One region of the Pseudomonas sp. S2_A02 genome, then DNA from elsewhere that is predicted to be linked to it. Evidence: predicted binding sites of a transcription regulator. Region 1 holds the regulator's gene; the other holds the start of a gene.

Region 1 (15,573 bases):
CATCAACTCCGCCTCAGCCTGGGTCAACCCGCAAGACTGAGTCAGTTCATCGACGCTGGCCCCCATCCCCACCAGGCGTGCTGCCTGAGCGAATGAAAGGCTCGACGGATCACGCTGCTCCAACTGAGCCAGTTTGTCCGGCAACGGGCCGACGACGGCACGCAGTTCGTGCAAGTCTTCGCCCATGCGCACGTTGCCGTTCTGGTAGTCGTCGACGCGTTTGGCCAGGTCCTTGATGCGCTGATCGCGCAACGCATCGCCCTGGGCCTGTTGCGCGGCGATCTGCCGCTGAGCGCGGATGTACGCCAGGAACATCGCCAGCGTGCCTGCCCAGAAAAGGAACAGGACAATGACAGCTACCTCAAGAATCAATCAGATACTCTCCAGTTCCGACCATTCTTCTTCGCTCATCATCTTGTCCAGCTCGACCAGGATCAGCAGTTCGTTGTTCTTGTTGCATACGCCCTGAATGAACTTGGCGGACTCTTCGTTACCGACATTCGGCGCGGTCTCGATTTCCGACTGACGCAGGTAAACCACTTCAGCCACGCTGTCGACCATGATCCCGACCACTTGCTTGTCGGCTTCGATGATGACGATACGGGTGTTGTCGCTGATCTCGGCATTCATCAGGCCGAAGCGCTGACGGGTGTCGATCACGGTGACCACGTTACCGCGCAGGTTGATGATGCCCAGCACGTAGCTCGGAGCACCCGGGACCGGGGCGATTTCGGTGTAGCGCAGGACTTCCTGAACGCGCATCACGTTGATGCCGTAGGTTTCATTGTCCAGCTTGAAGGTTACCCATTGCAGGATCGGATCTTCAGAACCTTTTGCATTCGTCGCTTGATTACTCATACCCTGACCCCTCGAAAAACCGCTTCTGGCGGTGTGTGTTCTGTTGGCGGCATTCAACAATGCCGTCGCATATTTGTTATGTCGGCAGCTATGTCGGTTTGTGTAGCGGCTTGATGCCGCCCATGTGCTTTGCCCCGCCGCTGGCGATCAACTCGGCCAGGGCGGAAACGTCGAGCAAGGCACACATGTGCTCAATCACCGTGCCGGCGAGCCATGGCCGCTGACCTCGATGACTTCTCCATTTGATTTCGTTCGGGTCCAGGCGCAATGAGCGGCTGACCTGATGCACCGCCAGCCCCCACTCGTAGCCCTGAACCGAAATTACGTATTGCAGGCCCTGACGGAAATCATCGCGATAACGGTCCGGCATGACCCAGCGCGCGGTATCCAACACTTTCAGGTTGCCGGCCTGACTCGGCAGGATCCCGAGGAACCATTCCGGTTGACCGAACAACGGCGTCAGCTCGTGACCGGCCAGGGAATAAATCGAGCCCAGGCACACCAGTGGCACCGCCAGGGTCAACCCGGCAACGTCGAACAACAGGCATTCGAACGGCTCGGCAGCCCATGCCGGACGACCGTCGGTTTCCACCGGTGGCGGCGTGTTGCTGGGTGGCAGATGAACTTCAACCAACGGCGGCACCAACGCTTGCAGCAGTGGTGCAATCGTCGATACGGGCGCCAGAATCGGTGCTGGCGCTTCGATCACGACCACCGGTGCTTTCACCATTGGCGCAACGATGGGTGCAGCGGCCACGGCCAGTTTTTGCGCATCGCGAGCCTGTTCTTCAAGCACGGCAGCCTGGAACTCATCCAGCACAGCTTCAACCTCGACAACCTCGGGCAGTGCCTCGATTTCTGGCGGCAACTCTTCGGTTGCGTCCTGGAGCAAGGCGTCCAGATAGGACTGGAGGGCCAGTTGCGGACGCGAGGTGATCTTCACCGGCCGATTCACGGGCACACCCCTGTAGGAGCGAGGCTTGCCCGCGAAAAACGATAACTCGGTATAGCTGCCACGACTGAGGCGTCTGCTTCGCGGGCAAGCCTCGCTCCTACAGGAATGAGGTTCATCTCAAGCCACCTGCGGAACAAGTTGTGCTGCCAGCAAATGCTTGAGCAGTGCACGGTAAGCGAGAACGCCACGGCTCTTGCCATCGAATTGCGAAGGGGTCAGCCCTGCCCGGCTCGCGTCACGCAAGCGGGTGTCGATCGGGATGTAGCCTTGCCAGATTTCTTCCGGGTACTTGTCGCGCAGCACGCGAAGTGTGCCGAGGGAAGCCTGGGTGCGACGGTCGAACAGGGTCGGTACGATGCTGAACGGTAACGCCTGTTTGCGCGAGCGATTGATCATCGCCAGGGTGTTGACCATGCGTTCCAGGCCTTTAACGGCCAGATGCTCGGTCTGCACCGGGATCACCAACTGCTGGCTCGCCGCCAAGGCATTGACCATCAGCACACCGAGCAATGGAGGGCTGTCGATCACGGCGTAATCGAAGTCCTGCCAAAGTTGCGCCAGGCTCTTGGCGATCACCAGGCCCAAACCACTCTGGCCCGGCGACTGGCGCTCAAGGGTTGCCAGCGCAGTGCTCGATGGCAACAGGGAAATGCGTTCGTCACTGGTGGGCATCAACAACTGACCGGGCAAGCCTTGCGGCACGCTGCCCTTGTGCAGAAACAGGTCGTAGCTGCTGTGTTCCAGACTGTCGGGGTCGTAACCGAAGTAGCTGGTCATGGAGCCGTGGGGGTCGAGATCGACCACAACCACGCGCTTGCCCGCCTCAGCCAGCAAACCGGCTAAAGCGATGGAGGAAGTGGTTTTACCGACACCACCCTTTTGATTGGCGACTGCCCAGACTCTCATTCGGATTGTTCCTCCCGGTCGAAAAGGTCGACCGAGAAATAGCTCAACGTATTAATGCGGGTGACGGAGAATTGACGGCGCTCTCTCGTCCCGGCGACTTGACCGGGGTAGGTGCAGTTTGTGTGCCAGCCCGCTTCAACGCGGCATCCGGTTTCGCATTGGCGGTTCCGGTGCCGGTGAGACTGCGGCGTACATCGAGATTTCGTGAAACCACCAACACCACCCGACGGTTACGCGCCCGACCTTCGGCAGTGGCGTTATTGGCCACCGGCTGGAACTCGCCGTAACCCACCGATGCCAGACGGCCGGGGTTCACACCCTGCATCGCCAGCATGCGCACGATGCTCGCCGAACGGGCCGAGGACAGCTCCCAGTTGGTCGGGTATTGCGCGGTGCGAATCGGCTGATCATCGGTAAAGCCTTCGACGTGGATCGGGTTGTCGAACGGCCTGAGGATCGCGGAAATCTTGTCGATGATGTTGAACGCAATGTCGCTGGGCATGGCGTCACCGCTACCGAACAACAGGCTGGAATTGAGTTCGATCTCGACCCACAACTCATTGCCGCGCACGGTCATCTGGTTGGAGCTGATCAAGTCGCCGAACGCTGCGCTGATGTCATCGGCGATGCTTTTGAGCGGATCTTTGGCGGCTTGGGCGATGCCGGCGTCGATCTGTTCGCTGTCCTTGACCAGCGGCTTGGCCGGGGTCACGGTCTTCGGTCGCTCTTCACCGATAGGAATCGGCTTGAGGGCGTGATCGGAATCGGTAAACACCCCGATCAACGCCTCGGAAATGATCTTGTACTTGCCTTCGTTGATCGAAGAGATCGAGTACATCACCACGAAGAAAGCGAACAGCAACGTAATGAAGTCGGCGTAGGAAACCAGCCAGCGTTCATGGTTTACGTGCTCTTCAGGTTGCCGACGACGAGCCATGAGGTTATTCCCTTAATCCATGAAGCCCTGAAGCTTCAACTCAATGGAGCGAGGGTTTTCACCTTCGGCGATCGACAGAATCCCTTCCAGCAACATCTCGCGATAACGCGACTGCCGCAACGCGATGGACTTGAGCTTGGCGGCAATCGGCAGCAGCATCAGGTTGGCACTGGCCACGCCATAGATGGTGGCGACAAAAGCGACGGCAATGCCGCTGCCCAGTTGCGACGGATCGCCCAGGTTACCCATGACGTGGATCAGGCCCATCACCGCACCGATGATGCCGATGGTCGGCGCATAACCGCCCATGCTTTCAAAGACTTTGGCGGCTTCGATGTCACGGCTTTCCTGGGTGTAGAAATCCACTTCCAGAATGCTGCGAATCGCTTCCGGCTCGGCGCCGTCCACCAACAATTGCAGGCCTTTGCGCGAGTAGCTGTCGGGTTCGGCGTCGGCCACTCCTTCCAGACCGAGCAGACCTTCCTTGCGGGCGGTCAGACTCCAGTTCACGACGCGATCGATGCCGCCAGCCAGGTCCACGCGAGGAGGAAAAAGAATCCAGGCGAGAATCTGCATGGCGCGCTTGAAGGCGCTCATCGGCGATTGCAGCAGCGCCGCACCGACGGTCCCGCCGAGTACGATCAACGCCGCCGGGCCATTGGCCAGTGCGCCGAGGTGACCGCCTTCAAGGTAGTTGCCGCCAATGATGGCGACGAACGCCATGATGATCCCGATAAGGCTGAGGACATCCATCAGAGACACGCCTCGACCAGGTGTCGGCCGATATCGTCCAGGCTGTATATCGCGTCCGCGAGTTCGGCTTTGACGATCGCCATCGGCATGCCGTAGATCACGCAGCTGGCTTCATCCTGAGCCCAGATCGCACTGCCGCCCTGCTTGAGCAGACGCGCGCCTTCACGACCGTCGGCGCCCATGCCGGTCAGTACCACCGCCAGAACTTTGTCGCCGTAGGATTTGGCCGCCGAACCGAAGGTGATGTCCACGCACGGCTTGTAGTTCAGACGTTCGTCGCCCGGCAGGATTTTCACCGCGCCACGGCCGTCGATCATCATTTGCTTGCCACCCGGTGCCAGCAGCGCCAGGCCCGGACGCAGGATGTCGCCATCCTCGGCTTCCTTGACGCTGATGCGGCACAGTTTGTCCAGACGCTCGGCGAAGGCCTTGGTGAAGGCTGCCGGCATGTGCTGGATCAACACGATCGGTGCCGGGAAGTTGGCCGGCAACTGCGTCAGCACCCGTTGCAGGGCAACCGGACCACCGGTGGAGGTACCGATGGCGACCAGTTTGTAGGCTTTGCGTTTGGGCGCAGGAGACGACGGCGTCGCTGCATGGGTGCGAGCCGGAATCGGTGCCGGGGCCGGACGCGCAGGCGCGCCGCTGCCATAGCTGCTGATGCTCGAAGGCGCAGGCGTCGGCGCTGGCGCAGCCACCGGGGCCGGAGCGCTGTAGGTGCTGACACGACGGTTACTGCGCGAGATGCTGAGAATCTTCTCGCACAGCAGTTGCTTGACCTTCTCCGGGTTACGGGAGATGTCTTCGAAATTCTTCGGCAGGAAGTCCACCGCGCCGGCGTCCAGCGCATCGAGGGTGACCCGCGCGCCTTCGTGAGTCAGCGAGGAGAACATCAACACCGGGGTCGGGCAGCGCTGCATGATGTGCCGCACCGCCGTGATGCCATCCATCATTGGCATCTCGTAGTCCATGGTGATCACGTCTGGTTTGAGGGCCAGCGCCTGATCGATCGCCTCTTTGCCATTGGTCGCCGTACCGACGACCTGGATATTCGAATCCGCTGAAAGAATTTCCGAGACGCGGCGGCGGAAAAACCCCGAATCGTCCACCACCAGGACTTTGACTGCCATAAACACTCCATTAGACGGGGCGAGGCTCAGTCGCCCCGCTCCCCCAGAATCAAATACGCCGTGCGGCGTAACGCTTGAGCATGCTCGGCACATCGAGAATCAGTGCAATGCGGCCGTCACCGGTGATGGTGGCGCCGGACATGCCCGGGGTTCCCTGGAGCATTTTGCCCAATGGCTTGATGACCACTTCTTCCTGGCCCACCAACTGGTCGACGACGAAGCCGATCCGCTGAGTGCCCACCGAAAGGATCACCACATGGCCTTCGCGCTGCTCTTCGTGAGCAGCGGAGCTGACCAGCCAGCGCTTGAGGTAGAACAGAGGCAGTGCCTTGTCCCGCACGATCACCACTTCCTGGCCGTCCACCACGTTGGTGCGCGACAGGTCGAGGTGGAAGATCTCGTTGACGTTCACCAGCGGGAACGCGAACGCCTGGTTGCCGAGCATGACCATCAGCGTCGGCATGATCGCCAGGGTCAACGGGACCTTGATGACGATCTTCGAGCCCTTGCCCTTGGTCGAGTAGATATTGATGGTGCCGTTGAGCTGGGCGATCTTGGTTTTCACCACGTCCATGCCCACGCCGCGCCCGGAGACGTCGGAAATCTCGGTCTTGGTCGAGAACCCCGGAGCGAAGATCAGGTTGAAGCAATCCGACTCGCTGAGACGGTCTGCCGCATCCTTGTCCATCAGGCCTTTCTTCACGGCGATACCGCGCAGAACATCAGCGTCCATGCCTTTGCCATCATCGGAGATGGACAGCAGGATATGGTCGCCTTCCTGTTCAGCGGACAGGATCACTTTGCCGCTGCGAGGTTTGCCCATCGCTTCGCGCTCAGCCGGCTCTTCAATACCGTGGTCGACCGAGTTGCGTACCAAGTGGACCAGCGGGTCGGCCAGGGCCTCGACGAGGTTCTTGTCGAGGTCGGTTTCTTCGCCGACCAGCTCCAGGTTGATCTCTTTCTTGAGCTGGCGAGCCAGGTCGCGAACCAGACGCGGGAAGCGCCCGAAAACTTTCTTGATCGGCTGCATCCGGGTCTTCATGACCGCGGTTTGCAGGTCGGCCGTGACCACGTCGAGGTTCGACACGGCCTTGGACATGGCTTCGTCGCCGCTGTTGAGGCCCAGACGGACCAAGCGGTTACGTACCAGTACCAACTCGCCGACCATGTTCATGATTTCGTCGAGACGCGCGGTATCGACCCGCACGGTAGTCTCGGCTTCGCTGGCCGGTTTTTCCGGTGGCGGCGCAGCCAGGGCACGAGCAGGCGCCGGTGCAGCAGCGGCAGCAGGCTTGGGCGCTTGGGCTTTTGGCTCAGGCGCTTTGGCGACAGGTGCCGGCGCCGCAGCCTTGACGACTGGGGTTGCGACCGCCGAAGCAGCAGAACCGGCGCCCACTTCAGTGAACTTGCCTTTACCGTGCAATTCGTCGAGCAGCGATTCGAACTCATGATCGGAGATCAGATCACCGCCGGCCGCTTTAGCGGTTGGCGCAGCCGGGCCGGAGCCGAAGCAATTGCCGATTCCAGCGCATCGACCGCAAAGTTGCCTTTGCCGTGCAGCTGATCGAGCAGTGCTTCGAACTCGTCATCGGTGATGTCGGAGCTGTCGCCTGCCGCTTTCGGGACAGCCGATGCTGCGGGCGCAGCGACCACTGCATCGGCGGCGAACTGGCCTTTGCCGTGCAATTGATCGAGCAACGACTCGAACTCGGCATCGGTGATTTCGTCGCTGGTCGCCGTATCGGCGGCAGGCGGAGCAACCACAGGCGCCTCGGCCTGAGCCTTGACGGCATTCAGCGAGTCCAGCAGTTGTTCGAATTCGTTATCGGTAATGTCGCCGGATTCACTTTCAGCGGCCGGCTCTTGCACCACTTCAGCGACAAGTGCCGCTTCATCGGCGGTTTGCGGCTCGGCCAGGCGGGCCAGAGCAGCCAGCAATTCAGGTGTGGCAGCCGTGATTGGGCTGCGTTCGCGGACTTCGCTGAACATGCCGTTCACCGCGTCCAGTGCTTCGAGAACCACGTCCATCAGTTCCGAGTCGACGCGTCGTTCACCCTTGCGCAGGATGTCGAACACGTTCTCGGCGATGTGACAGCACTCCACCAGCTCATTGAGCTGGAGGAAGCCGGCGCCCCCTTTTACAGTGTGAAAACCGCGAAAAATTGCATTGAGCAAATCCGCATCATCCGGTCGGCTTTCAAGCTCGACCAGCTGTTCGGACAGTTGCTCTAGAATCTCGCCGGCCTCAACCAGGAAATCCTGAAGGATCTCTTCATCGGCGCCGAAGCTCATTAAGGGGGTGCTCCTGAGGTCTAAAAACCTAAAAAACCTAAAATGCTAAAACTCTAAAATCCTAGGCTGGATAACAAATCGTCCACATCGTCCTGACCGGACACAACGTCTTCTCTTTTATCGGCATGAATCTGCGGACCTTCACCCTGAGAGAGATGTTTTTGTGGATCTTTTTCAGCCAGCATCGCTTCACGGTCATGTTCGATACCCGCAAAGCGGTCTACCTGGCTGGCCATGAGCACGAGCTTGAGCAGGTTGCTTTCAACTTCGGTGACCAACTGGGTCACGCGTTTGATCACCTGACCGGTGAGGTCCTGGTAATCCTGGGCCAGCAGAATGTCGTTGAGGTTGCTCGACACGACGCGGTTGTCTTCACTGCTGCGTGTCAGGAAACCGTCGACGCGCCGGGCCAGTTCGCGGAACTCTTCAGCCCCGACTTCGCGACGCATGAACCTCCCCCAATCCGTGCTCAGCGCCTGAGCTTCATCGCTCAGGCCGTTGATCAACGGTGTGGCGTTTTCCACCAGGTCCATGGTGCGGTTGGCCGCAGCCTCGGTCAGCTTGACCACATAACCCAGGCGCTCAGTGGCATCGGTGATCTGAGACACTTCCTCGGCTTGCGGCATGTGCGGATCAATCTGGAAATTGACGATCGCGCTATGCAGCTCGCGGGTGAGCTTGCCCACTTCCTGATACAGGCCGCGGTCACGGGTCTGGTTGAGCTCATGGATCAGTTGCACAGCGTCGCCGAACCTGCCTTTTTCAAGGCTCTCGACCAGTTCGACCGCGTGTTTTTTCAGGGTCGATTCGAAATCGCCCTGTGAAGATTCGTTTTGCTCCATAGCTCCCCCGTGACGGACTGGCTTTGCACATCAACCGATGCGTTCGAAGATCTTTTCAATCTTGTCTTTCAACGCTTGAGCCGTGAATGGCTTGACCACATAGCCGTTCACACCCGCCTGAGCGGCTTCGATGATTTGCTCGCGCTTGGCTTCAGCGGTCACCATCAGCACCGGCAGGTGCTTGAGCTTTTCATCGGCGCGCACGTGACGCAGCAGATCGATGCCGGTCATGCCAGGCATATTCCAGTCCGTTACCAGAAAGTCGATGCCCCCGCTGTTGAGAACCGGAATGGCAGTGACGCCATCGTCAGCCTCGACCGTGTTGGTGAACCCAAGGTCACGCAACAGGTTTTTTATGATCCGCCGCATCGTTGAGAAGTCATCAACGATGAGGATTTTCATGTTCTTGTTCAATTCGACCTCCAAGCAGTCTTAAACGCGCCCAGCACCTGGACACGCCATTTCAATCAATCCGGCAAAGCACTCAATGACTGTCTGGAGCACAACAGATCGAAACCGGTGCGGTTCAACACCACACCTGCTCCATTCGCAGTGTCCCCACACTGCCTTCAGCGCGCTCGCCACTCCCCCAAACGCCCCCGCAAACGGGCCGCGCACTGGCTGTGTAACTGGCTGACCCGCGATTCGCTGACCCCCAGGACCTCACCGATTTCCTTGAGATTCAACTCTTCGTCGTAGTACAGCGCCAACACCAGTCGCTCACGCTCCGGCAAATTGGCAATCGCGTCCGCCAGCGCCGCCTGGAAGCGTTCATCTTCCAGATCGCGTGACGGCTCGAGATGAGCACTGGCGCCATCCTCATGCAGCCCTTCGTGTTCGCCGTCCTGCAACAGATCGTCGAAACTGAATAACCGGCTGCCGAGGGTGTCGTTCAAAATCCCGTAATAATCGTCGAGACTCAATTGGAGTTCGGCCGCAACTTCGTGATCTTTAGCGTCACGGCCGGTTTTAGCTTCAATCGAGCGAATCGCGTCGCTGACCATGCGGGTATTGCGGTGAACCGAACGTGGCGCCCAGTCCCCCTTGCGCACTTCATCGAGCATCGCGCCGCGGATTCGAATGCCCGCGTACGTCTCGAAACTCGCGCCTTTGCTGGCGTCGTATTTGGTTGATACTTCAAGCAGGCCGATCATGCCGGCCTGGATCAGGTCTTCGACCTGGACACTGGCCGGCAAACGCGCCAGCAAATGGTAGGCAATGCGTTTGACCAGTGGCGCGTAACGCTCGATTAGTTCGTACTGCGCGTCACGTGCCGACTTCTTGTAGAGGTTGTAACCACTGGCTGTCATAGGACGGGTCCTGCCGTTTGTTGCACGAGGCGCTCGACGAAAAATTCCAGATGCCCACGCGGGTTGGCCGGCAGCGGCCAGGTATCGACCTTCTGCGCAATGGCCTTGAATGCCAGAGCGCACTTGGAACGGGGAAAGGCTTCGTAGACGGCACGCTGCTTCTGCACGGCCTTGCGCACGCTTTCGTCGTAAGGCACCGCGCCAACGTATTGCAAGGCGACGTCAAGAAAACGATCGGTGACCTTGGTCAACTTGGCGAACAGGTTGCGGCCCTCCTGCGGGCTCTGCGCCATGTTGGCCAGGACGCGGAAACGATTCATGCCGTAGTCGCGGTTCAGCAGTTTGATCAGCGCGTAGGCGTCGGTAATGGAGGTTGGTTCGTCGCACACCACCAGCAAGACTTCCTGGGCTGCGCGCACGAAACTGACTACCGAGTCACCAATGCCCGCAGCGGTGTCGATCACCAATACGTCGAGGTTGTCGCCGATGTCGCTGAAGGCCTGGATCAGGCCGGCATGCTGGGCCGGGCTCAGATGAACCATGCTCTGGGTGCCGGACGCGGCCGGGACGATGCGGATACCGCCGGGCCCTTGCAGCAGCACGTCGCGCAGCTCACACCGGCCTTCGATCACATCGGCCAAAGTACGTTTGGGTGTCAGCCCCAGCAGGACGTCGACATTCGCCAGCCCCAGATCGGCGTCCAGCAGCATGACGCGCCGGCCGAGCTCAGCTAGAGCCAGGGACAAGTTCACTGACACGTTAGTCTTCCCGACGCCACCTTTGCCGCCGGTCACCGCGATCACCTGTACGGGATGCATGCTGCCCATGTTATTTCTTTACCTTGTCTTACTTAGACGGAGGCCACATTACTGGCTGCGCGTTCACTAACTGAACAATGCATTGGCAGACCATCGATGTAGGTACAAAAACTGTTCATTAATACCTCAGCCAACCCGCTTGGTCGGACTGTGGTAGAGGTCAGCGAACATATCAGCCATGGCTTCTTCGCTGGGTTCTTCCTGCATTTGCACGCTAACGGCGCGGCTGACCAACTGATGACGACGCGGCAGATGCAAATCATCCGGGATCCGCGGGCCATCGGTCAGGTAAGCCACCGGCAATTCATGACTGATGGCCAGGCTCAACACCTCACCCAGGCTTGCCGTTTCATCCAGTTTAGTCAGGATGCAGCCAGCTAGCCCGCAACGCTTGTAACTATGATAAGCGGCGGTTAGAACCTGTTTTTGGCTAGTGGTTGCCAAGACCAGATAGTTTTTTGATTTGATCCCTCGTCCGGCCAGGCTTTCAAGCTGCATGCGCAGTGCCGGATCGCTGGCCTGCAGGCCGGCGGTATCGATCAGCACCACGCGTTTGCGCAGCAAGGGTTCCAGCGCCTGCACCAGCGATTGGCCCGGATCGACGTGGGTGACCGACACGTTGAGGATGCGGCCCAGGGTCTTGAGCTGTTCCTGAGCACCGATGCGATAGCTGTCCATGCTCACCAGCGCGATGTTCTGCGCGCCGTACTTGAGCACATAACGGGCCGCGAGCTTGGCCAGCGTGGTGGTCTTGCCCATGCCAGCCGGGCCGACCATCGCAATTACACCGCCCTCTTCCAAGGGCTCGACTTCCGGGGTGGCAATCATCCGCGCCAGGTGCGCGAGCAACATGCGCCAAGCCTGACGTGGTTCTTCAATGTCGGTAATCAGTGCCAGCAGATCGCGCGACAACGGGCCGGACAGGCCGATGCGTTGCAGGCGTCGCCAGAGGTTGGCCTGGGCCGGACGGCTGCCTTGTAGCTGATTCCAGGCCAGCGAGCCGAGTTGCACTTCCATCAGTTCACGCAGGCTGTTGAGCTCGAAACGCATCGAGTCGAACGCACGCGGGTCGACACCGGTCGCTGCGGCAGGCGCGGGTGCCGGACGCCGAGGCTCGGCCAGCGTTGGCTCGATCAGTGGCTCGGCGGCGGTCAACGGCAGGCCGGCGAACAACTGGCGATTGGTGGCTTTGTCGCTCTCGCCATCGCCACGCAGGCTCAGTTCGGCCTGGGCGGTGACGATCCGCGACTGGGTCTTGCGCAGCTCGTCCTCGAGTTCCATGTTTGGAACACGCGGGGCCAGCGCCGACAGTTTGTAATCCAGGGCAGCCGTCAGCTCGACACCGCCAGCGATCCGGCGATTGCCAATGATGGCGGCGTCGGCGCCCAGCTCATCACGAACCAGTTTCATGGCCTGACGCATATCGGCGGCGAAAAAACGCTTAACTTGCATAAACCACTACCTCAGCCGTTGGGCCCTACTGTCGCAACGATGGTCACTTGCTTGTTGTCAGGGATTTCCTGGTAAGCCAACACATGCAAACCCGGGACTGCCAGTCGGCCGAATCGCGAGAGCATCGCGCGAACCGGACCGGCCACCAGCAGAATCACCGGTTGACCTTGCATTTCCTGACGCTGCGCCGCTTCGATCAACGAGCGCTGCAGTTTCTCTGCCATGCTTGGCTCCAGCAGAACACCCTCTTCCGAGCCTTGTCCTGCCTTCTGAAGACTATTGAGCAATATTTGTTCCAACCTTGGTTCCAAGGTGATCACAGGCAGCTCCGACTCAGTGCCTACAATGCTTTGCACGATTGCACGAGATACGCCGACGCGCACCGCGGCCACCAAAGCGGCAGTATCTTGACTCTTGGCGGCGTTGTTCGCGATGGCTTCGGCGATGCTGCGAATGTCCCGTACCGGCACTTGTTCGGCGAGCAATGCCTGCAAGACCTTGAGCAGTTGCGACAGCGAAACCACCCCCGGCACCAGCTCTTCAGCCAGTTTCGGTGAGCTTTTGGCCAGCAATTGCATGAGTTGCTGGACTTCTTCGTGTCCGATCAGCTCGCTGGAGTGCTTGTACAGAATCTGGTTCAAGTGGGTCGCCACTACCGTACTGGCATCGACCACGGTGTAGCCGAGGGATTGTGCTTGGGCACGCTGGCTGATTTCGATCCAGACCGCCTCCAGACCAAAAGCCGGATCTTTGGCGGTGATGCCGTTGAGCGTGCCGTAGACCTGCCCCGGGTTGATCGCCAGCTCGCGGTCCGGGTAAATCTCGGCCTCGGCCAGGATCACTCCCATCAGGGTCAGGCGATAGGCGCTGGGCGCCAGGTCGAGGTTGTCACGGATATGCACGGTCGGCATCAGGAAGCCCAGGTCCTGGGAGAGCTTTTTACGCACACCCTTGATCCGTGCCAGCAACTGACCCCCCTGGTTGCGATCCACCAGCGGGATCAGGCGGTAGCCGACTTCCAGGCCGATCATGTCGATCGGGGTCACGTCATCCCAGCCAAGCTCTTTGGTTTCCTGAGCACGGGCCGGCGATGGCAGCAGTTCCTGCTGACGCTTGACCTCTTGCAGCGCCTGAACCTTGACCGCGTTCTGCTTCTTCCAAAACAGGTAAGCGCCGCCGGCCGCCAGGGCTGCCATGCTCAGAAAGGAGAAGTGCGGCATGCCCGGCACCAGACCCATCACCGCCATCAAGCCAGCGGCCACTGCAAGGGCTTTCGGCGAGGCGAACATCTGACGATTGATCTGCTTGCCCATGTCTTCCGAGCCGGAAGCACGGGTCACCATGATCGCAGCGGCAGTCGACAACAGCAGTGATGGCAATTGCGCCACCAAACCGTCACCGATGGTCAACAGCGCATAAACCTTGCCGGCATCACCAAAGCTCATGCCGTGCTGGAAGATACCGACCGCCATGCCGCCGATCAGGTTGATGAACAGAATCAGCAGGCCGGCGATGGCGTCACCGCGCACGAACTTGCTGGCACCGTCCATCGAACCGTAGAACTCAGCTTCCTGAGCCACTTCCATCCGGCGCAGTTTCGCCTGGTTCTGATCGATCAGGCCGGCGTTCAAGTCGGCGTCGATCGCCATCTGTTTGCCGGGCATCGCGTCGAGGGTGAAGCGCGCGCTCACCTCGGAAATCCGCCCGGCACCCTTGGTCACCACGACGAAGTTGATGATCATCAAAATCGCAAAGACCACGATACCGACCACGTAGTTACCGCCGATCACCACTTCACCGAAGGCCTGGATCACCTTACCGGCGGCGGCATGGCCATCCTGACCGTGAAGCATCACCACCCGCGTCGAGGCCACGTTCAGCGCCAGTCGCAGCAACGTCGCCACCAGCAGAATGGTCGGGAACACCGCAAAATCCAGCGGTCGCAGGGCGTACACGCAAACCAGCAACACGACGATGGACAAGGCAATGTTGAACGTGAAAAACACGTCCAGCAGGAACGGCGGCACCGGCAACATCATCATGGCAAGCATGACCAGCAGCAACAGCGGCACACCCAGATTGCCCCGACTGAGGTCGGCAACGTTTGTGCGTGCAGTGTTGATTAACTGAGAGCGATCCACCGGTTTTCCCCGTTTCTTTAAAGCAAACTTTTGACGCCCCGATCGGGCGCAGGGCGGCTATTGCAAGAAGCTTTCCAACTTTGGCCCGGGAGATGAAACAGGCAGGGATAAACACGCCCCCCTGTAGGAGTGAGCCTGCTCGCGATGAGCATTTTCCAGTCAACGCATTCAAACCAGACAGACCGCTATCGCGAGCAGGCTCACTCCTACATTTGATTTGCATTCCATTCCCATATTTGGAATGCGTTCCCTTGTGGGAGCTTCACCATGATCAAACCAACGCCCAACCCGCCCGAAACCGACCCCACCTCGCCCTACGAATCCCTCGACTCAAAAAAACTCCACGAAGCCGCCGACCGCGCCCTCGACCATTACCTCTGCCCGCCCGGCTCCACCCCGCCACCGCGTAAAACCCGCGCAATGTACGCCGTCACCGCCGACACCAAAAACGAAGACCTGCTGGCCAACGCCTGCGAAACACTCGCCAGCGCCAAAACCATCGCCCAGGAATTCGCCGGGCTGGTCAAGCCATCGCAGCGCCGAGCGCTGATGGGCATTGCACAATTGATCATGCTCGGGGAATTGGCGGTGAATCGGGTGCTGGATAATCTGCAATTGCCGCAGTAGCGGGCCCTCCTGCTCACTGAGCGTTCCCACGCTCCAGCGTGGGAATGCGTCAAAGGACGCTCCGCGTTTGGCTTTGCGGCAACCAGGAAAAGAACACGCACGAAGGGTCACCTCCATGCGCCGGGTAATAACCGTAGGTTCTACTGCGCCTTGCTCAAGTCGGAAAAAATCCCATGATTCTTTTACGGTCTTTGGTCACGGTCAGATAGTAGTTGCCAGTCGCCAGAGTCCCATCAGCCAGGAGTTCGTGATACACGACATAGAGTCCGGGATAGGACAGGTTCAGCGCAAAGAACCGGCCGTAATATGGGCCTCTCGCTCCGAAAATGGGAGTCAGATCAACGAAGTTATTGGACAGGATGCCCCATCCGAGTGTCTGACCATCGTTGTAAAAGCTGGCGGCGCCGAATTGTCGAAGCCAATTGCCTGCCTCAGCCGCGGTGAAGAACGCGTCATTCAGTATCAGCCGGTAAACATTCATCACCCGCACGGGGTAGGAAACCTTTCGCTGATCAGCGTCTGTCACGGTGACGGTGGTCAACTGATTACTCA
Region 2 (15,573 bases), 2.0 Mb from region 1:
CCAGCAAGCTGTAGTTGATGCGGAACTGCTTCTGTTCCTTCGGCCCAATCGTCGGCACCAGGTTCAGTGGCCGTTGATACCGGCGGTTGTAGGAAAAACTCGTCCCCGGCTCTAGCCCCGTGACATAGCCCTGCCCTTGGGTATCGGTGTTTTTCCACAGGGAGAACACGGGCAGTGTTTGCGTATTGAAGCCAACCGAGACGCCCAGGCTGCCGGCCTTGTTATGCAACACGGTCAGCGTATCGCCCTTGGCATCGGCATACGGCACCACGTTGTAAACCGTTTCGTCGTAGTCCTTGGTCGGTGCGCGGTAGGTTTGCCAGTCCGGCAGATCGCCCTTGGCCTTGTCGTTGAACGGCGACACTTGTTTCACCGGCGCGGCGAAGCGGGCGCCCTGCTCCAGGAATGGGGTGCTGAAGTTACTGTGATACAGCGCCTGGTATTCCTTCGGATAGTCGCCATTGTTGGTCAGGGTGTCGTTGAGGGCGAACACTACACTGCCGGGTTCGGTGACCAGTTCGGTGGCGACGGAGAAGTCGACTTTCTTGAACGCCTGCTCTTTCAGCTCGCCGCGCAGGGTGATGGCATACGGCGGTTTTTCGTCAATGTGCAGGGTGACTTTGTTCGCCGGGATGTTAGCGGCGCGACCGTGCAGGGTCAGCAGTTCGCCGTTGTCGATGCCGGGGTGGCCGACCCATTCGTAGCCGCAGCGGGTGACCAGTTCATTGAAACCTTCCAGCCAACCCAGACCACCACGGCCGTTGAGTTCGATGAAGGATGGATTGACCACTTCCTTGACCGGCGAATCCCAGCCCATGCGCACATCGCCTACAGACGCCTGTAGGACGTTCATCCCGCGAGTCGGCACCACCGAGAGCTTCATCGTGCCGTTATCGATGTCGACGATGCTGACACCTTCCTGCCGACCGCCGTGCAAAGTGCGCAGGGTCACGCTGAAGGGTTTGTCGGTTTTTGCCCCGAGTTGCTGGCTGGTGATTTGCCAGTTCTGGGCAGCTTTGTCGGTGTCGAGCAGGACGTAGTCCCAAGCCATGGCCTGGGAAGCAGCGGACAGTGCGCTGAGAGCAACGAAGAGTTTGAGCGGGGTCATGGCAGCAGCCTTTCTTGGAGTTGTGCCAATTTTATAGACTTGAAGAAACGTTTCAGCAAGCATAAAAATCGAGACACTGGTGCTAAGTGCCAAGGAATACCACTAGACAGGAATTGATCCGCAGATTTGGGCATAGAGTCGATCCCTTCGCGAGCAAGCCCGCTCCCACATTTGATCTCGGGTGTTCACAGATACTGTGTTCGCCGCAGATCTACTGTGGGAGCGGGCTTGCTCGCGAAGGCAATTTCAGAGGCGACTCAACGAAACCGGTCAACCTCATGCCGCAAATCCGCCGCCAGCTTCTCCAGCTCTTTGGCAGTCACCGCCAGGTTCGACACCACTTCGCGCTGCTCACTGTTCGCCAAAGCGATGCTTTGCAGATTGCTACTGAGCAAGGTCGCGGTGCTGCTTTGTTCCTGGGTCGCCGTGGTAATCGCAGCGAATTGCTGACCGGCCGAGCGGCTTTGCTCGTCGATCCGTGCCAGCGCCGAGGCGACGTTGGCGTTGCGCGACAGGCCTTCCTGCATCAACACGTTGCCTTGCTCCATGGTGCTGATGGCGTTGCCGGTTTCCTGCTGGATGCTTTGAATCATTCCGGAAATTTCGTCAGTGGCCTGGCGGGTACGTGAAGCCAGGTTGCGCACCTCATCGGCCACCACCGCAAACCCACGGCCCTGCTCACCTGCGCGGGCGGCTTCGATGGCGGCGTTGAGCGCCAGCAAGTTGGTTTGTTCGGCGATCGCGGTAATCACCCCGACAATGCCGCCGATTTCCTGGGAACGCTGCCCCAAGGTATTGATCACCGTCGCGGTGCTGTTCAGCGCACCGGCGATTTGCTCCAGAGATGAGGACGCTTCGTCCATCGACGTACGACCGATCTGAGTTTGCTGTGCGTTTTCCTGCGCCAGACGCTGGGTGTTGCCCATGTTGTCGGCGATGTTCAGCGAGGTGGCGCTGAATTCTTCTACGGCGCCGGCCATGCTGGTGATTTCGCCGGACTGTTGTTCCATCCCTTCATAGGCACCACCGGACAGACCGGACAACGCCTGGGCACGGCTGTTGACCTCTCCCGAGGCTTTACGGATGTGCTCGACCATGGTCGACAGGGCCTGACTCATCTGGTTGAAGGCGCGGGCAAGTTGGCCGATTTCGTCATTGCTCGATACGTTCAGGCGAACACTCAAATCACCAGCACCCAAGGCCTCGGCCTGACGTACCAGATCACCCAGTGGCGCCAGTTTGCTGCGCAGCAACCAGACCGCCGCACCGACCGCCAGCAGCATCGCCAGCAGACTGCCGATCGCCAATTGAATGCCGACGCTCCAGGTCACGGCGCGGATTTCGGTTTTCGGCATGCTCGCCACCACCGACCACGGCCCGCCTTCGAACGGCACGGCAACACTGTAAAAGTCTTGCGACTTGTCGTTCCAGAAGTCGCCTTTGCCCGGCGTCTTGGCCAGACCGACAATGCTCGGGACCGCTTGATCCGGCGCTTGTACACCGGCAATCGGCACCAGCCATTTGCCTTGTTCATCCAGCAACGCCAGAGAACCGGTCTGGCCGATGCGGAAGCGTTTGAGGTTGGCGAACTGCGCGTTCTGCGCGTCGGTGTAATCGAATCCTACGTACAGCACAGCAATGATCTTACCGCTGCTGTCACGTACGGGGGTGTACTGCGACATGTAGAAGCGTTCGAAAAGCAACGCTCGACCCACGTAGCTCTGCCCCGCCATTAAACGGGCGTAAGCCGGGTTCGCGTGGTCGAGCAGAGTGCCAATGGCACGACTGCCATCTTGTTTGGTGACATTCGTGCTGACCCGAATGAACTCCTCACCACTGCGCACGAACACGGTCGCGACGCCTGCGGTCATCTGCTTGAACTCGTCGACTTCCGCGAAGTTATTGTTCAACACCTCGCTGCCCAGGTGCAGGCCCGGAGTCTGCACACCCGCCACAGTCGCCGGCTCATCCGGATGCACGCTCAAACCGGCGCTGAAGCGCTTCTCGAACAGACCGGCCAGGCGCTGGGTACTTTCACGCAAGGTGCCGTGAAAGGTGCTCAACTGATCGGCAAGCAAGCGGGCCTCGCTGGCCAGGTGTTCTTCACGTGTGGCGAGGTTGGCCGAGTCAAGCGAGCGCAGGGCGAATACCGTACTGCCGCTGATGACAATCGCCAGAATCACGGCAAGCGCAAGACCCAGCTGTGAGGCAATCCGAGCACGAGGTTGAGACATGGCAGCTCCTGACCCAGTGGCCGGATCATTCTGATCCCATCGCACACTCGGCAAAATTTCTGATTGTGGGGAAAACATGGAACCTGCACGAAGGTTCCATCAGCAGATTTTCGGCGGCAAAGCTGAATACTTGAGTAATTAACGGGGATATGGCTCAAGGCCGCCATTGCGGCGGCTCCATCGATTCAGCCCAGGCGTTCGACCTCCGGTAATTCCATGGCCCGGACCTCGCCTTGCAGGAAATCGCTGAGGCGGCGCAAACGCTCACCGCCGGGGCGGGTTTTCGGCCAGACCAGGTAATAATTCTCACCACTGGCGACGGCCGTCGGCCACGGCAAACTCAGACGTCCCTGCGCAACATCCTCCGCCACCATCAGCAAATCGCCCATGGACACGCCGTAACCTCGGGCAGCGGCGATCATGCCCAGTTCCAGCGTGTCGAACACCTGCCCGCCCTTGAGCGAGACTTGATCGGTCAGGCCCATGCGTTCCAGCCAGTTGCGCCAGTCACGGCGGTCCGGCGTTGGGTGCAGCAGCTCGGTACTGGCCAGGCGCGCAACGTCCCACGGTTGATCCTTCAGAAGATTCGGCGCGCCCACCGGAATCAGCTCTTCGGGGAACAGCAAAGTCGTCTCCCAGTCCGGTGGAAAATGCCCGTTGCTGAGAATGACGGCGCAGTCGAAGGGCTCATGGTTGAAGTCCACCGAATCGATGTCCATCCAGGCGCTGGTCAATTGCACCTCGTTCCCCGGTCGCAGGTGCCGAAAACGGCTGAGCCGCGCCAACAGCCAACGCATGGTCAGGGTCGACGGGGCCTTCATGCGCAGGATGTCGTCCTCGGCGCGCAAGGTATTGCAGGCCCGCTCAAGGGCGGTGAAGCCTTCGCGAATGCCGGGCAGGATCAGCCGCGCCGATTCAGTCAGTTGCAGGTTTCGCCCGCTGCGATGAAACAGCCGGCAGGCGAAATGCTCTTCGAGCGTACGAATGTGCCGGCTGACCGCACTTTGCGTGATCGACAGTTCTTCGGCGGCGCGGGTAAACGAGCTATGCCGCGCTGCCGCTTCGAATGCTCGAAGGGCATACAAGGGAGGAAGACGACGAGACATCAGGAAAGCTCCTACAGCGTGATTGCTTCAACTTATCAGAAACTCTCTCGCATGAGTTTTAATCATGCCACCCATCCTTTTTATCCCTTTGTGAAAACCCCGCAGAGCGCCGAGAATCGACGCTTCCTGTTCTCTCTGACAATCGAGCGTGATGATCATGCAGCATCCAGCGCGTATTGAACTCTGGGCCATCCTGCGGCTGGCGGGGCCGTTGATTGCCTCGCAGTTGGCGCACATGTTGATGGTCCTCACCGACACGTTGATGATGGCGCGCCTGAGCCCCGAAGCACTGGCCGGCGGCGGCCTGGGCGCGGCGACGTATTCATTCGTGTCGATTTTCTGCATCGGCGTGATCGCCGCCGTCGGCACCCTGGTGGCGATTCGTCAGGGCGCGGGCGATATCATTGGCGCGGCGCGGCTGACCCAGGCCGGGTTGTGGCTGGCATGGTTGATGGCGCTGGTGGCAGGTTTGCTGCTGTGGAACCTGAAACCGGTGTTGCTGCTGTTCGGTCAGACCGAAACCAACGTTCAGGCGGCTGGCCAGTTTCTGTTGATCCTGCCGTTCGCCCTGCCCGGCTACCTGAGCTTCATGGCGCTGCGCGGCTTCACCAGCGCCATCGGCCGGGCGACACCGGTGATGGTCATCAGCCTCGCCGGCACCGTGGCCAACTTCCTGCTCAACTATGCGTTGATCACCGGCATGTTCGGCCTACCAAAAATGGGCCTGGTGGGCATCGGCATCGTCACGGCGATCGTTGCCAACCTCATGGCGTTGGCGATCGCGCTGCACATTCGTCGGCATCCGGCTTACGACGCGTATCCACTGCGTCAGGGCCTGTCGCGGCCCAATCGTCAATACTTGAAGGAATTGTGGCGCCTGGGCCTGCCGATTGGCGGCACCTATGCGGTGGAAGTCGGCCTGTTTGCCTTCGCTGCGCTGTGCATGGGCACCATGGGCAGTACGCAACTGGCGGCGCACCAGATCGCCCTGCAAATCGTCTCGGTGGCGTTCATGATTCCGGCGGGGCTTTCTTACGCGATCACCATGCGCATCGGCCAGCATTACGGTGCCGGGCAATTGCTCGATGCACGGCTGGCCGGACGTGTCGGGATCGCCTTCGGGGCTGCGGCAATGCTTGGCTTCGCGATGGTCTTCTGGCTGCTGCCCCATCAGTTGATCGGCTTGTTCCTGGACCACAACGACCCGGCGTTCCGCGAAGTCATCAACCTGGCCGTGAGCCTGTTGGCGGTGGCGGCGTGGTTCGAGCTGTTCGACGGCACGCAAACCATCGCCATGGGCTGCATCCGCGGGCTCAAGGATGCCAAGACCACATTCCTGGTGGGTTTGGGTTGCTATTGGCTGATCGGCGCACCGGCCGCCTGGTGGATGGCCTTCCATTTGAACTGGGGGCCAACGGGGGTCTGGTGGGGTCTGGCGCTGGGTCTGGCGTGTGCGGCGGTGAGCCTGACGTTGGCGTTTGAGTGGAAGATGAAGCGGATGATTCGGCGCGAGCCGTCGTCAGGGGCGAACTTCCAGGTCGCCCAGCCAGATTAAGACCCCCTGTGGGAGCGGGCTTGCTCGCGAAAGCGGTGTGTCAGTCGACATCTACGTTGACTGATACACCGCTTTCGCGAGCAAGCCCGCTCCCACATTTGTCCGTGTTTAAACCACGACTTCCAGTACGTGCTGCGGGCTGCTGCCGAAGGTCAAATACTCAACCAGTTCCGCCAATGGCAACGGCTTGCTGATCAGATACCCCTGCACCTGATCGCAACCAAATCCGCGCAATAAATCCAGCTGTGCCTGTGTTTCCACCCCTTCGGCGACCACTTCGAGGTTGAGGTTGTGCGCCAGGTTGATCATCGCGTGGACCAGTTTGCGATTCTCTTCCCGTTCTTCCATGCCGCCGACAAAGCTCTTGTCGACCTTCAACAATGCAATCGGCAGGCTGTTGAGGTGCACGAATGAAGAGAACCCGGTGCCGAAATCATCCAGCGAGAAGCGCACGCCCAAACGCCCGAGGGCGTCCATGGTCTGCTTGACCAGATCACTGCGACGCATCACCGCGGTTTCGGTCAGTTCGAATTCCAGCCATTGCGCCTCGACGCCTCGCTCGGCAATCAGCCGGCTCAGGGTCGACAGCAATTGGCTGTCCTGAAACTGCCGGAACGACAGGTTGATTGCCATGTGCAGCGCTGGCAAACCCCGTTCGCGCAACGCCTGCATGTCTCGCAGGGCCCGGGAAATCACCCAGTAACCCAACGGCACGATCAAGCCACTTTGCTCGGCCAACGGCACGAATTCGCTGGGGGGCAGCAAGCCGCGTTCGCCATGACGCCAGCGCACCAACGCTTCGAGGCCGACGATCTGGCCGTCCTCAAGGTTCAGGCGCGGCTGGTAATGCAGCTCCAGCTCATCGCGGCGCAAGGCCCGGCGCAGCTCGCTTTCGAGGTCGGCGATGCTGCGGGCATTGCGATTGATCCGTTCGTTGAAGATGTGAAAAGTGCAGCCCTGAGTGCTCTTGGCCTGCTGCATGGCGATGTGCGCATGCCACATCAACGGGTCTGCGCCGGCCTGCGCTCGTGCGTGGGCGATGCCGAGGCTGGAACCGATCAACAGGCTTTCGCCGTCGACCCAATAGGGTTCGGACAGGGCTTCGGTAATGCGTTCGGCCATCCATTCGGCGCGCTGAGGGGCGCGGCGGGTGTCGATCAGCAGGGCGAATTCATCGCTGCCCAGCCGCGCCAGTTGATCGCTGGCCTCGAGCTGGCTTTTCAGCCGCGAGACCACTTGCAGGATCAACCGATCGCCGGCCTGGTGGCCGAGGGCGTCGTTGGCGTGTCGAAAGTTGTCGAGATCGAGGTGACCGAGGGCCAGGCCGCGACCGTCGTTTTCGGCCAGGCGCGCCGCCAGCAAGGTCTGGAAGCCCTGACGGTTGGCGATACCGGTCAACGGGTCCTGCTCGGCCAGGCGCTGCAAAGTGTTTTCCAGCACGCCGCGCTCACGCACATGGCGCAGGCAGCGGCGCAACATGCCGGGATCCAGCAGATTGCGCACCAGCCAGTCGCTCACACCGTCGGGCGGCGCCAGCGGCTCGTGTTCGAGCAGCAACACGGTCGGCAGGTTGCAACGGCCGGGTGCTGGCTGGAGAGCAGGAATCGTCAACAACACCGCGCTGCGGTTGTCATCGAACAGGTTGCTGACCGACTCCCAGCTCGGCGCGCTGAGCAGCACAGCCGAACTCCCCATCGGAGCCAGACACTCGCGCAACAACGCTGCCCACGCCGGCTCTTCGGCCAGTAGCAGCAAACGCAAGGGTTCGACAGGCGTAGACAAGCTAGCTCCCTAGACTCTGCAAAGATGTAGGCGGCGGGCATTATGCCGCGCAGATAACCAATGACAAAATGACATCGGTTATCAAACACGACTTTGGCGTATTGAATACGAACATTAGACGCAAATTCACTGCGCATCCTGCGTGAAAGTATCAAAACCGGCAAATAGAGATAGCGTGTTGCGTCACAAGTCGGAGAGAGCAGCACAATTCGCTGAGCCTGTTAAAATGCCGGCCCATTTCGCTAATGACTCCCTGACTTCGTATGTCCCGACTCAATCCCCGGCAGCAAGAAGCCGTGAACTACGTCGGCGGCCCTCTTTTGGTGCTCGCCGGCGCAGGCTCCGGCAAGACCAGCGTGATCACCCGCAAAATTGCGCATCTGATCCAGAGTTGCGGCATCCGCGCCCAGTACATCGTCGCCATGACCTTTACCAACAAGGCCGCGCGGGAGATGAAGGAGCGGGTCGGCACGCTGCTCAAGGGCGGCGAAGGCCGCGGCCTGACGGTCTGCACCTTCCACAATCTGGGCCTGAACATCATCCGCAAGGAACACGTGCGGCTGGGCTACAAACCGGGCTTCTCGATCTTCGACGAGACCGACGTCAAAGCCCTGATGACCGACATCATGCAGAAGGAATACTCGGGCGACGACGGCGTCGACGAGATCAAGAACATGATCGGCTCGTGGAAAAACGACCTGATCCTGCCACCCGAAGCCCTGGAAAACGCGCGCAATCCCAAGGAACAGACCGCCGCCATCGTCTACACCCACTACCAGCGCACGCTCAAGGCGTTCAACGCGGTGGACTTCGACGACCTGATCCTGCTGCCGGTAAAACTGTTCCAGGAACACGACGATATCCTGGAAAAATGGCAGAACAAGGTCCGCTACCTGTTGGTGGACGAATACCAGGACACCAACGCCAGCCAGTATTTGCTGGTGAAACTGCTGATCGGCAAACGCAACCAGTTCACCGTGGTGGGCGACGACGACCAGTCGATCTACGCCTGGCGCGGCGCCCGTCCGGAAAACCTGATGCTGCTCAAGGACGATTACCCGTCCCTGAAAGTGGTCATGCTCGAGCAAAACTACCGCTCCACCAGCCGCATCCTGCGTTGCGCGAACGTGCTGATCTCAAACAACCCGCACGAGTTCGAAAAGCAGCTGTGGAGTGAGATGGGCCACGGTGACGAAATCCGCGTGATCCGTTGCCGCAACGAAGACGCCGAAGCGGAGCGCGTGGCCGTCGAACTGCTGACCCTGCACCTGCGCACGGATCGGCCATACAGCGATTTTGCGATCCTGTATCGCGGCAACTACCAGGCCAAGCTGATCGAGCTGAAGCTGCAGCACCACCAGATTCCGTATCGCCTGTCCGGCGGCAACAGCTTTTTCGGACGTCAGGAAGTGAAAGACCTGATGGCCTACTTCCGGCTGATCGTGAACCCGGACGACGACAACGCCTTCCTGCGGGTGATCAACGTCCCACGCCGGGAGATCGGTTCGACCACGCTGGAGAAGCTGGGCAACTACGCCACCGAGCGAAAAATCTCGATGTACGCCGCCACCGACGAAATCGGTTTGGGCGAGCATCTGGACACGCGATTCACCGATCGCCTGTCGCGCTTCAAGCGTTTCATGGACAAGGTCCGCGAGCAGTGCGCCGGCGAAGACCCGATCTCCGCCCTGCGCAGCATGGTCATGGACATCGACTACGAGAACTGGCTGCGCACCAACAGTTCCAGCGACAAGGCCGCCGATTACCGCATGGGTAACGTCTGGTTCCTGATCGAGGCGTTGAAGAACACGCTGGAGAAAGACGAAGAAGGCGAGATGACCGTTGAAGACGCTATCGGCAAACTCGTTCTGCGCGACATGCTGGAGCGTCAACAGGAAGAGGAAGACGGCGCCGAAGGCGTGCAGATGATGACCTTGCACGCCTCCAAGGGTCTGGAATTCCCCTACGTGTTCATCATGGGCATGGAAGAGGAAATCCTCCCGCACCGCTCCAGCATCGAAGCCGACACCATTGAAGAGGAACGTCGCCTGGCCTACGTCGGGATTACCCGAGCGCGTCAGACGTTGGCGTTCACCTTCGCCGCCAAGCGTAAGCAATACGGCGAGATCATCGACTGCGCGCCTAGCCGTTTCCTCGATGAACTTCCGCCGGACGACTTGGCTTGGGAAGGCAACGACGACACTCCTGTTGAAGTCAAAGCGGTTCGCGGTAATACCGCATTGGCGGATATACGCGCGATGTTAAAGCGCTAGAATCGAGCACTTTTATAAGAGTTTAGGGGCCACAAGGCGCCAAAAGAGGAACGCTTCATGGAAGCACTGCACAAGAAAATTCGCGAAGAAGGCATCGTGCTTTCCGACCAGGTTCTGAAAGTCGACGCCTTTCTGAACCACCAGATCGACCCGGCCCTGATGAAACTGATCGGCGACGAATTCGCCACGCTGTTCAAGGACTCGGGCATCACCAAGATTGTCACCATCGAAGCCTCGGGCATTGCTCCGGCGATCATGACCGGCCTGAACCTTGGCGTGCCGGTGATTTTTGCCCGTAAGCATCAGTCCCTGACCCTGACTGAAAACCTGCTGTCGGCGACCGTTTACTCGTTCACCAAGCAGACCGAAAGTACCGTGGCGATCTCCCCACGCCACCTGACTAGCAGCGACCGCGTGCTGATCATCGACGACTTTTTGGCCAACGGTAAGGCCTCGCAAGCGCTGATCTCGATCATCAAACAGGCCGGCGCGACCGTGGCCGGCTTGGGTATTGTGATCGAGAAGTCGTTTCAGGGAGGGCGTGCGGAACTGGATGCTCAGGGTTATCGCGTTGAATCGTTGGCGCGGGTGCAGTCGCTGAAGGACGGCGTTGTAACCTTCATCGAATAAACCGCCACACCGCAAAACCAGTGTGGGAGCGGGCTTGCTCGCGAATGCGGTGTGTCAGTCGACATCAACTTTGACTGACACACCGCATTCGCGAGCAAGCCCGCTCCCACATTTGGTCTCCGCTGGCCGTTACAAAGCGGTGGCTTTGAGGCCGGTGAGCAACAGCCGCTGAAACAAATCCTCTTTCAAACCCTCCGGTTTCGTCAGCTGCATCCTTTCCAGATGCACCGGAAATTCCGAAGGCTCTGGTGCATCCAGCGCAGCCTTGCCCAACTCCAGAATCTCCGTGAGCTTGAATTTGCTCTTCAGCCAGTTCAGCGCCCGCAATAAGTCCCGTTCCTCAGCGGTGAAATCACAGCCCAGCGGATATTCCGGAAACAGATTCAAATGCCGCGCTTGAATGGCCTGCAACCACTGTGGGCTGTTGTCGGCGAAACGCGGATCGAGGCGAAAATGCTTCGGCAATTTACCAACGCTCTGCGCTTGCTCGATCAGCCCCGGTTGGAAGCGTGAGTCGCTGATGTTCAGCAACGCCTCGATCACCGCCGCATCGGTCTTGCCCCGCAAATCGGCGATGCCGTACTCGGTGACGACGATGTCCCGCAGATGCCGTGGGATCGTGCAGTGACCGTATTCCCAGACGATATTCGAACTGACTTCACCGCCCGACTCGCGCCAACTGCGCAGCAGCAGGATCGAACGCGCGCCTTCCAGCGCATGGCCCTGGACGACGAAGTTGTATTGCCCGCCGACGCCGCTGAGCACCCGCCCATCTTCGAGTTGATCGGCCACGCCGGCGCCGAGCAAGGTCATGGTGAAGACAGTATTGATGAAGCGCGCATCGAGGCGCTGCAAGCGTTTGAGTTCCTCCTGACCGTAGAGCTCGTTGATGTAGCTGATGCGGGTCATGTTGAATTCGAGCCGTTTGCCTTGGGGCATCTCCCGCAGGCGTTCATAGAAACTGCGCGGCCCGAGGAAAAATCCACCATGCACCGAGATGCCGTCAGTCTGCGCGGCCTCGTCCAGTGTTCCGGCATTCGCCTGCTGTTGGGTCGGCACGTCCGGGTAGACCTTGCGCCGCACGATCCCGGCGTCCGCTAATACCAGCAAGCCGTTGACGAACATTTCGCTGCAACCGTAAAGGCCCTTGGCGAACGGTTCGATGCCTCCTTCACGCTCAATCAACTGCGCCCACTGGCTGAGATTCAGATCCGCCAACAACGCCTTGTAACCATCACTGTCAGCCTGCCGCGCCAGCAACGCTGCCGTCAGGGCATCACCCATGGCGCCAATACCAATCTGCAAAGTGCCGCCATCACGCACCAACGTACTGGCGTGCAGCCCGATGAAATGATCCTGAAAGCCCACCGGCATGTTCGGCGTGGAAAACAGTGTGGTTTCGTCCTTCGCGTCGATCAGCAGGTCGAAGTTGTCGATGCCGATTTCCGCATCGCCAGGCATGTACGGCAAATCGTTGTGTACCTGCCCCACCAGCATGATCGTTTCCCCCGCCGCCCGGCGTTTGGCGATCATCGGCAACAGATCGAGGGTGATGTCCGGGTTGCAGCTCAGGCTCAGGCGATCGGGATGCTCGCTGTGGCTGGCAACCAGTTGCGCGACCAGGTTCAAGCCAGCGGCATTGATGTCCCGGGCGGCGTGGCTGTAATTGCTGCTGACGTAATCCTGCTGGGCCGACGCGCTGTTAAGCAGGCTGCCTGGTTGCATGAAAAATTGATGAATGTGGATGTTGGCTGGCAGGCTGTCGCGATGCAGGTCGGCGAGGAAATCCAGCTCCGGATAATCGCCGAACACCCGCTCGATGAAGGGTTCGAGGAAGCGCTTTTGCAAGCCATCGCCCAATGGCGGGCGGCCGAGGCACAGAGCGGTGTAAATCGTCAGTTGCCGCTCGGGCAGTTGCGCGATCCGTTGATACAGCGCGTTGACGAAGTGATTGGGCTTGCCCAGCCCCAGCGGCAATCCCATGTGGATATGCGCCGACAACCGCGCCAGAACGTCATCGACCGCCTGCTCGATAGAACACAACTGCACCATCTGATCCTCCCGCCCGTTCCATGAATTGGGGTTGGACCGAGCTTGCCGGGTCTTTGCTGCAAAGCATAGCCTCAGGGGTAAATCGCAGGCACAAAAAAGCCGCTCGTAAGCGGCTTTTCGTTGAAGACCGGGCTTACTTCAGGCCGGACATCTTCTGGATGGCGCCTTTGAGCTCGGCGTCGGCGCAATCGGCGCAGGTGCCTTTTGGCGGCATCGCGTTGAGGCCGGAGATTGCTTTCGCCAGCAAGCCATCCAGGCCGCCTTCTTTCTTGGCGCGCTCGCCCCAGGCTGCAGCATCACCAATTTTCGGTGCGCCCAACAGGCCGGTACCGTGGCAAGCGTTGCAATGTTTCGCAATCACTTCGTCAGGGGTCTTGGCACCACCACCGCCACCAGCAGAGGCAGCGACTTCCATCCCCTTGCACTCTTTGCCCTGCACACAAACCTGGCCGACGGGTTCAAGACGTTTAGCAATATCGTCGTTGGTCGCTGCTTGTGCGCTGACTGCCCAAAGGGCCAATACGGTTGCTGGTACAGCCAGCATTTTCATAATTAGATTCACGCGTTCACCCTCAATGGTGGCTAGTCACGCCCACGGCCACGGTTCGCAGGCGGGCGCAAGTATAGCGGTAAGCCCGTCACACTGAAACAACCCCAAAGTCGAAGGGGTTTTATCGTGGGCGGAAATACAGCATGGGCGTCTCCACAATCCGGGCAGGACGCCTCTTCTCTTAGAAATTCGCCGGGGTAGCTGCGCTGATTAGTCGCGCCGGAGCATCGAACGGATTACGGAAGCGGTGCGGCTTGGTACTTTCAAAGTAGTAGCTATCGCCGGCCTCGAGCACAAATGTTTCGAGCCCGACCACCAGCTCCAGCCGACCTTCCACCAGAATTCCGGTTTCCTCGCCCTCATGGGTGAGCATCTCGTCACCGGTGTCGGCGCCAGGCGGGTAAATTTCGTTGAGGAACGCGATAGCCCGGCTCGGGTGAGCCCGACCGACCAGTTTCATGGTCACTGCCCCATCGGAAATATCGATCAGCTCGTGGGCCTTGTAGACGATCTGAGTCGGTTTTTCCTGCAGGATTTCTTCGGAAAAGAACTCGACCATGGACATGGGAATCCCGCCCAGTACCTTCCTCAGCGAACTGATCGAGGGGCTGACGCTGTTCTTCTCGATCATCGAAATGGTGCTGTTGGTTACACCCGCGCGTTTGGCGAGCTCACGCTGGGAAAGACCTTTGAGCTTACGGATCGATTGCAGTCGTTCACCGACGTCCAATGCTGGAGCCTCCAGGGATTCAGGTTGCAGGAATATTGAGCGTTATCATGGCGACAGCGTTCAGTATTTACAACACTTGGGCCTGAATCCTGTTTGGCGAAGCGACTTTCGGTCGGGAGCATTATTCGTCAGGCCCCGGAATAGAGCAGCGGCACCCGACGCAGGTTGCAGAAGATCTGGTAAGGAATCGTGCCCGCGGCCGTCGCAACGTCACTGGCGAGGATATTTTTACCCCACAACTCGACGGGCGAACCAAGGCCGGCTTGCGGCACATCGGTCAGGTCGACGCAGAGCATGTCCATCGACACGCGGCCAATCAACTGGCTGCGCTGCCCGGCGACCATTACGGGCGTACCGGTCGGCGCCTGACGTGGATAGCCGTCGGCATACCCCATCGCCACCACGCCAACGCGCATTGGCTTGGGGGTGACGAATTTCGCGCCGTAGCCAATCGGCTCGCCGGCCGGCAGTTCACGCACGCAAATCACTTTCGATTCCAGGGTCATCACCGGTTGCAGGCGGGACGCCACGGCATTGGCCTCTTCGAAAGGCGTCGCGCCGTAGAGCATGATGCCTGGACGCACCCAATCGCTCGGAATCTGCGGCCAACCGAGCACCGCCGGCGAGTTACGCAGACTGATTTCGGCCGACAACCCCTGACGCGCCGCCTCGAACACCGCAACCTGCTCGGCGCTGGTCTGGCAGTGCAGCTCATCGGCGCGGGCGAAGTGACTCATCAGCACGATCTTCGCCACTTTGCCGCTGGCCAGCAGCCGTTGGTAGGCTGCCTGGTAATCCGCCGGGTGCAAACCAACCCGATGCATGCCCGAGTCGAGCTTGAGCCAGACCGTGATCGGTTTGCTCAGCGCGGCTTTTTCGATGGCTTCGAGCTGCCACAGCGAATGCACCACGCACCAGAAGTCATGCTCGACGATCAGCGACAGCTCATCGGCTTCGAAAAAGCCTTCGAGCAACAACACCGGCGCACGAATGCCCGCGGCACGCAGCTCCAACGCCTCTTCGATGCACGCCACAGCAAACCCGTCCGCCTCGGCTTCCAGTGCCTGGGCGCAGCGTACCGCGCCATGGCCATAGGCATCGGCCTTGATCACCGCGAGGGCCTTGGCCCCCGTGACTTCACGGGCGATCCGGTAGTTGTGGCGCAGGGCTTGAAGGTCGATCAGGGCACGGGCTGGACGCATGGCGGCAGACTTCTAGTCGGTCATTGGAATAAAAAACCGGCACTGGCTGACAGCGTGAACCGCCAACAGCACCGGGAGAGGGATCTTTCTGGCCGAGCGTTATGGCAGCGCGGCGACAACCGACAGCTCGACCAGGATTTGCGGTTCGCACAGCTTCGACTCAACGGTAGCGCGGGCCGGGGCAACGCCTTTTGGCAGCCACTGGTCCCACACCGAATTCATGCCTTCGAAGTGCGCGTCGATGTCTTTCAGGTAAATCGTCACCGACAGCAGACGGCTCTTGTCGGTCCCGGCCAGATCCAGCAAACGCTCGATGTTGGCGAGGGTTTCACGGGTCTGCTGTTCAATCCC

The links. The regulator FliA, encoded in region 1, starts transcription of late flagellar genes. The targets are predictions, from matches to a motif close to CTAAAGTTTNNNNNNNNNNNGCCGNTAA.
Positions count from the first base shown of each region.
Region 2: a site for FliA is predicted at 3,450-3,477, ahead of AB4O41_RS17845 (methyl-accepting chemotaxis protein). Genes of this name have one in related genera too.

Region 1 is NZ_CP162776.1:1,905,633-1,921,205, forward strand. Features, by position in the region: gene AB4O41_RS08690 (DUF2802 domain-containing protein) at 1-372, opposite strand, end outside; gene AB4O41_RS08695 (chemotaxis protein CheW) at 373-858, opposite strand; gene AB4O41_RS08700 (CheW domain-containing protein) at 947-1,813, opposite strand; gene AB4O41_RS08705 (ParA family protein) at 1,931-2,719, opposite strand; gene motD (flagellar motor protein MotD) at 2,763-3,656, opposite strand; gene AB4O41_RS08715 (flagellar motor protein) at 3,669-4,409, opposite strand; gene AB4O41_RS08720 (protein-glutamate methylesterase/protein-glutamine glutaminase) at 4,409-5,539, opposite strand; partial or broken gene AB4O41_RS08725 (chemotaxis protein CheA) at 5,589-7,831, opposite strand; gene AB4O41_RS08730 (protein phosphatase CheZ) at 7,885-8,673, opposite strand; gene AB4O41_RS08735 (chemotaxis response regulator CheY) at 8,704-9,075, opposite strand; gene fliA (RNA polymerase sigma factor FliA) at 9,243-9,983, opposite strand; gene fleN (flagellar synthesis regulator FleN) at 9,980-10,810, opposite strand; gene flhF (flagellar biosynthesis protein FlhF) at 10,928-12,253, opposite strand; gene flhA (flagellar biosynthesis protein FlhA) at 12,265-14,394, opposite strand; gene AB4O41_RS08760 (DUF6124 family protein) at 14,662-15,021, shown strand; gene AB4O41_RS08765 (Ig-like domain-containing protein) at 15,176-15,573, opposite strand, start outside.
Region 2 is NZ_CP162776.1:3,911,263-3,926,835, reverse strand. Features, by position in the region: gene AB4O41_RS17850 (aldose 1-epimerase family protein) at 1-1,108, opposite strand, end outside; gene AB4O41_RS17845 (methyl-accepting chemotaxis protein) at 1,366-3,342, opposite strand; gene AB4O41_RS17840 (LysR substrate-binding domain-containing protein) at 3,528-4,448, opposite strand; gene AB4O41_RS17835 (NorM family multidrug efflux MATE transporter) at 4,606-6,003, shown strand; gene AB4O41_RS17830 (putative bifunctional diguanylate cyclase/phosphodiesterase) at 6,112-7,785, opposite strand; gene rep (DNA helicase Rep) at 8,049-10,058, shown strand; gene AB4O41_RS17820 (xanthine phosphoribosyltransferase) at 10,116-10,688, shown strand; gene AB4O41_RS17815 (acetyl-CoA hydrolase/transferase C-terminal domain-containing protein) at 10,818-12,740, opposite strand; gene AB4O41_RS17810 (c-type cytochrome) at 12,874-13,290, opposite strand; gene AB4O41_RS17805 (cupin domain-containing protein) at 13,472-14,020, opposite strand; gene alr (alanine racemase) at 14,149-15,222, opposite strand; gene AB4O41_RS17795 (RidA family protein) at 15,322-15,573, opposite strand, start outside.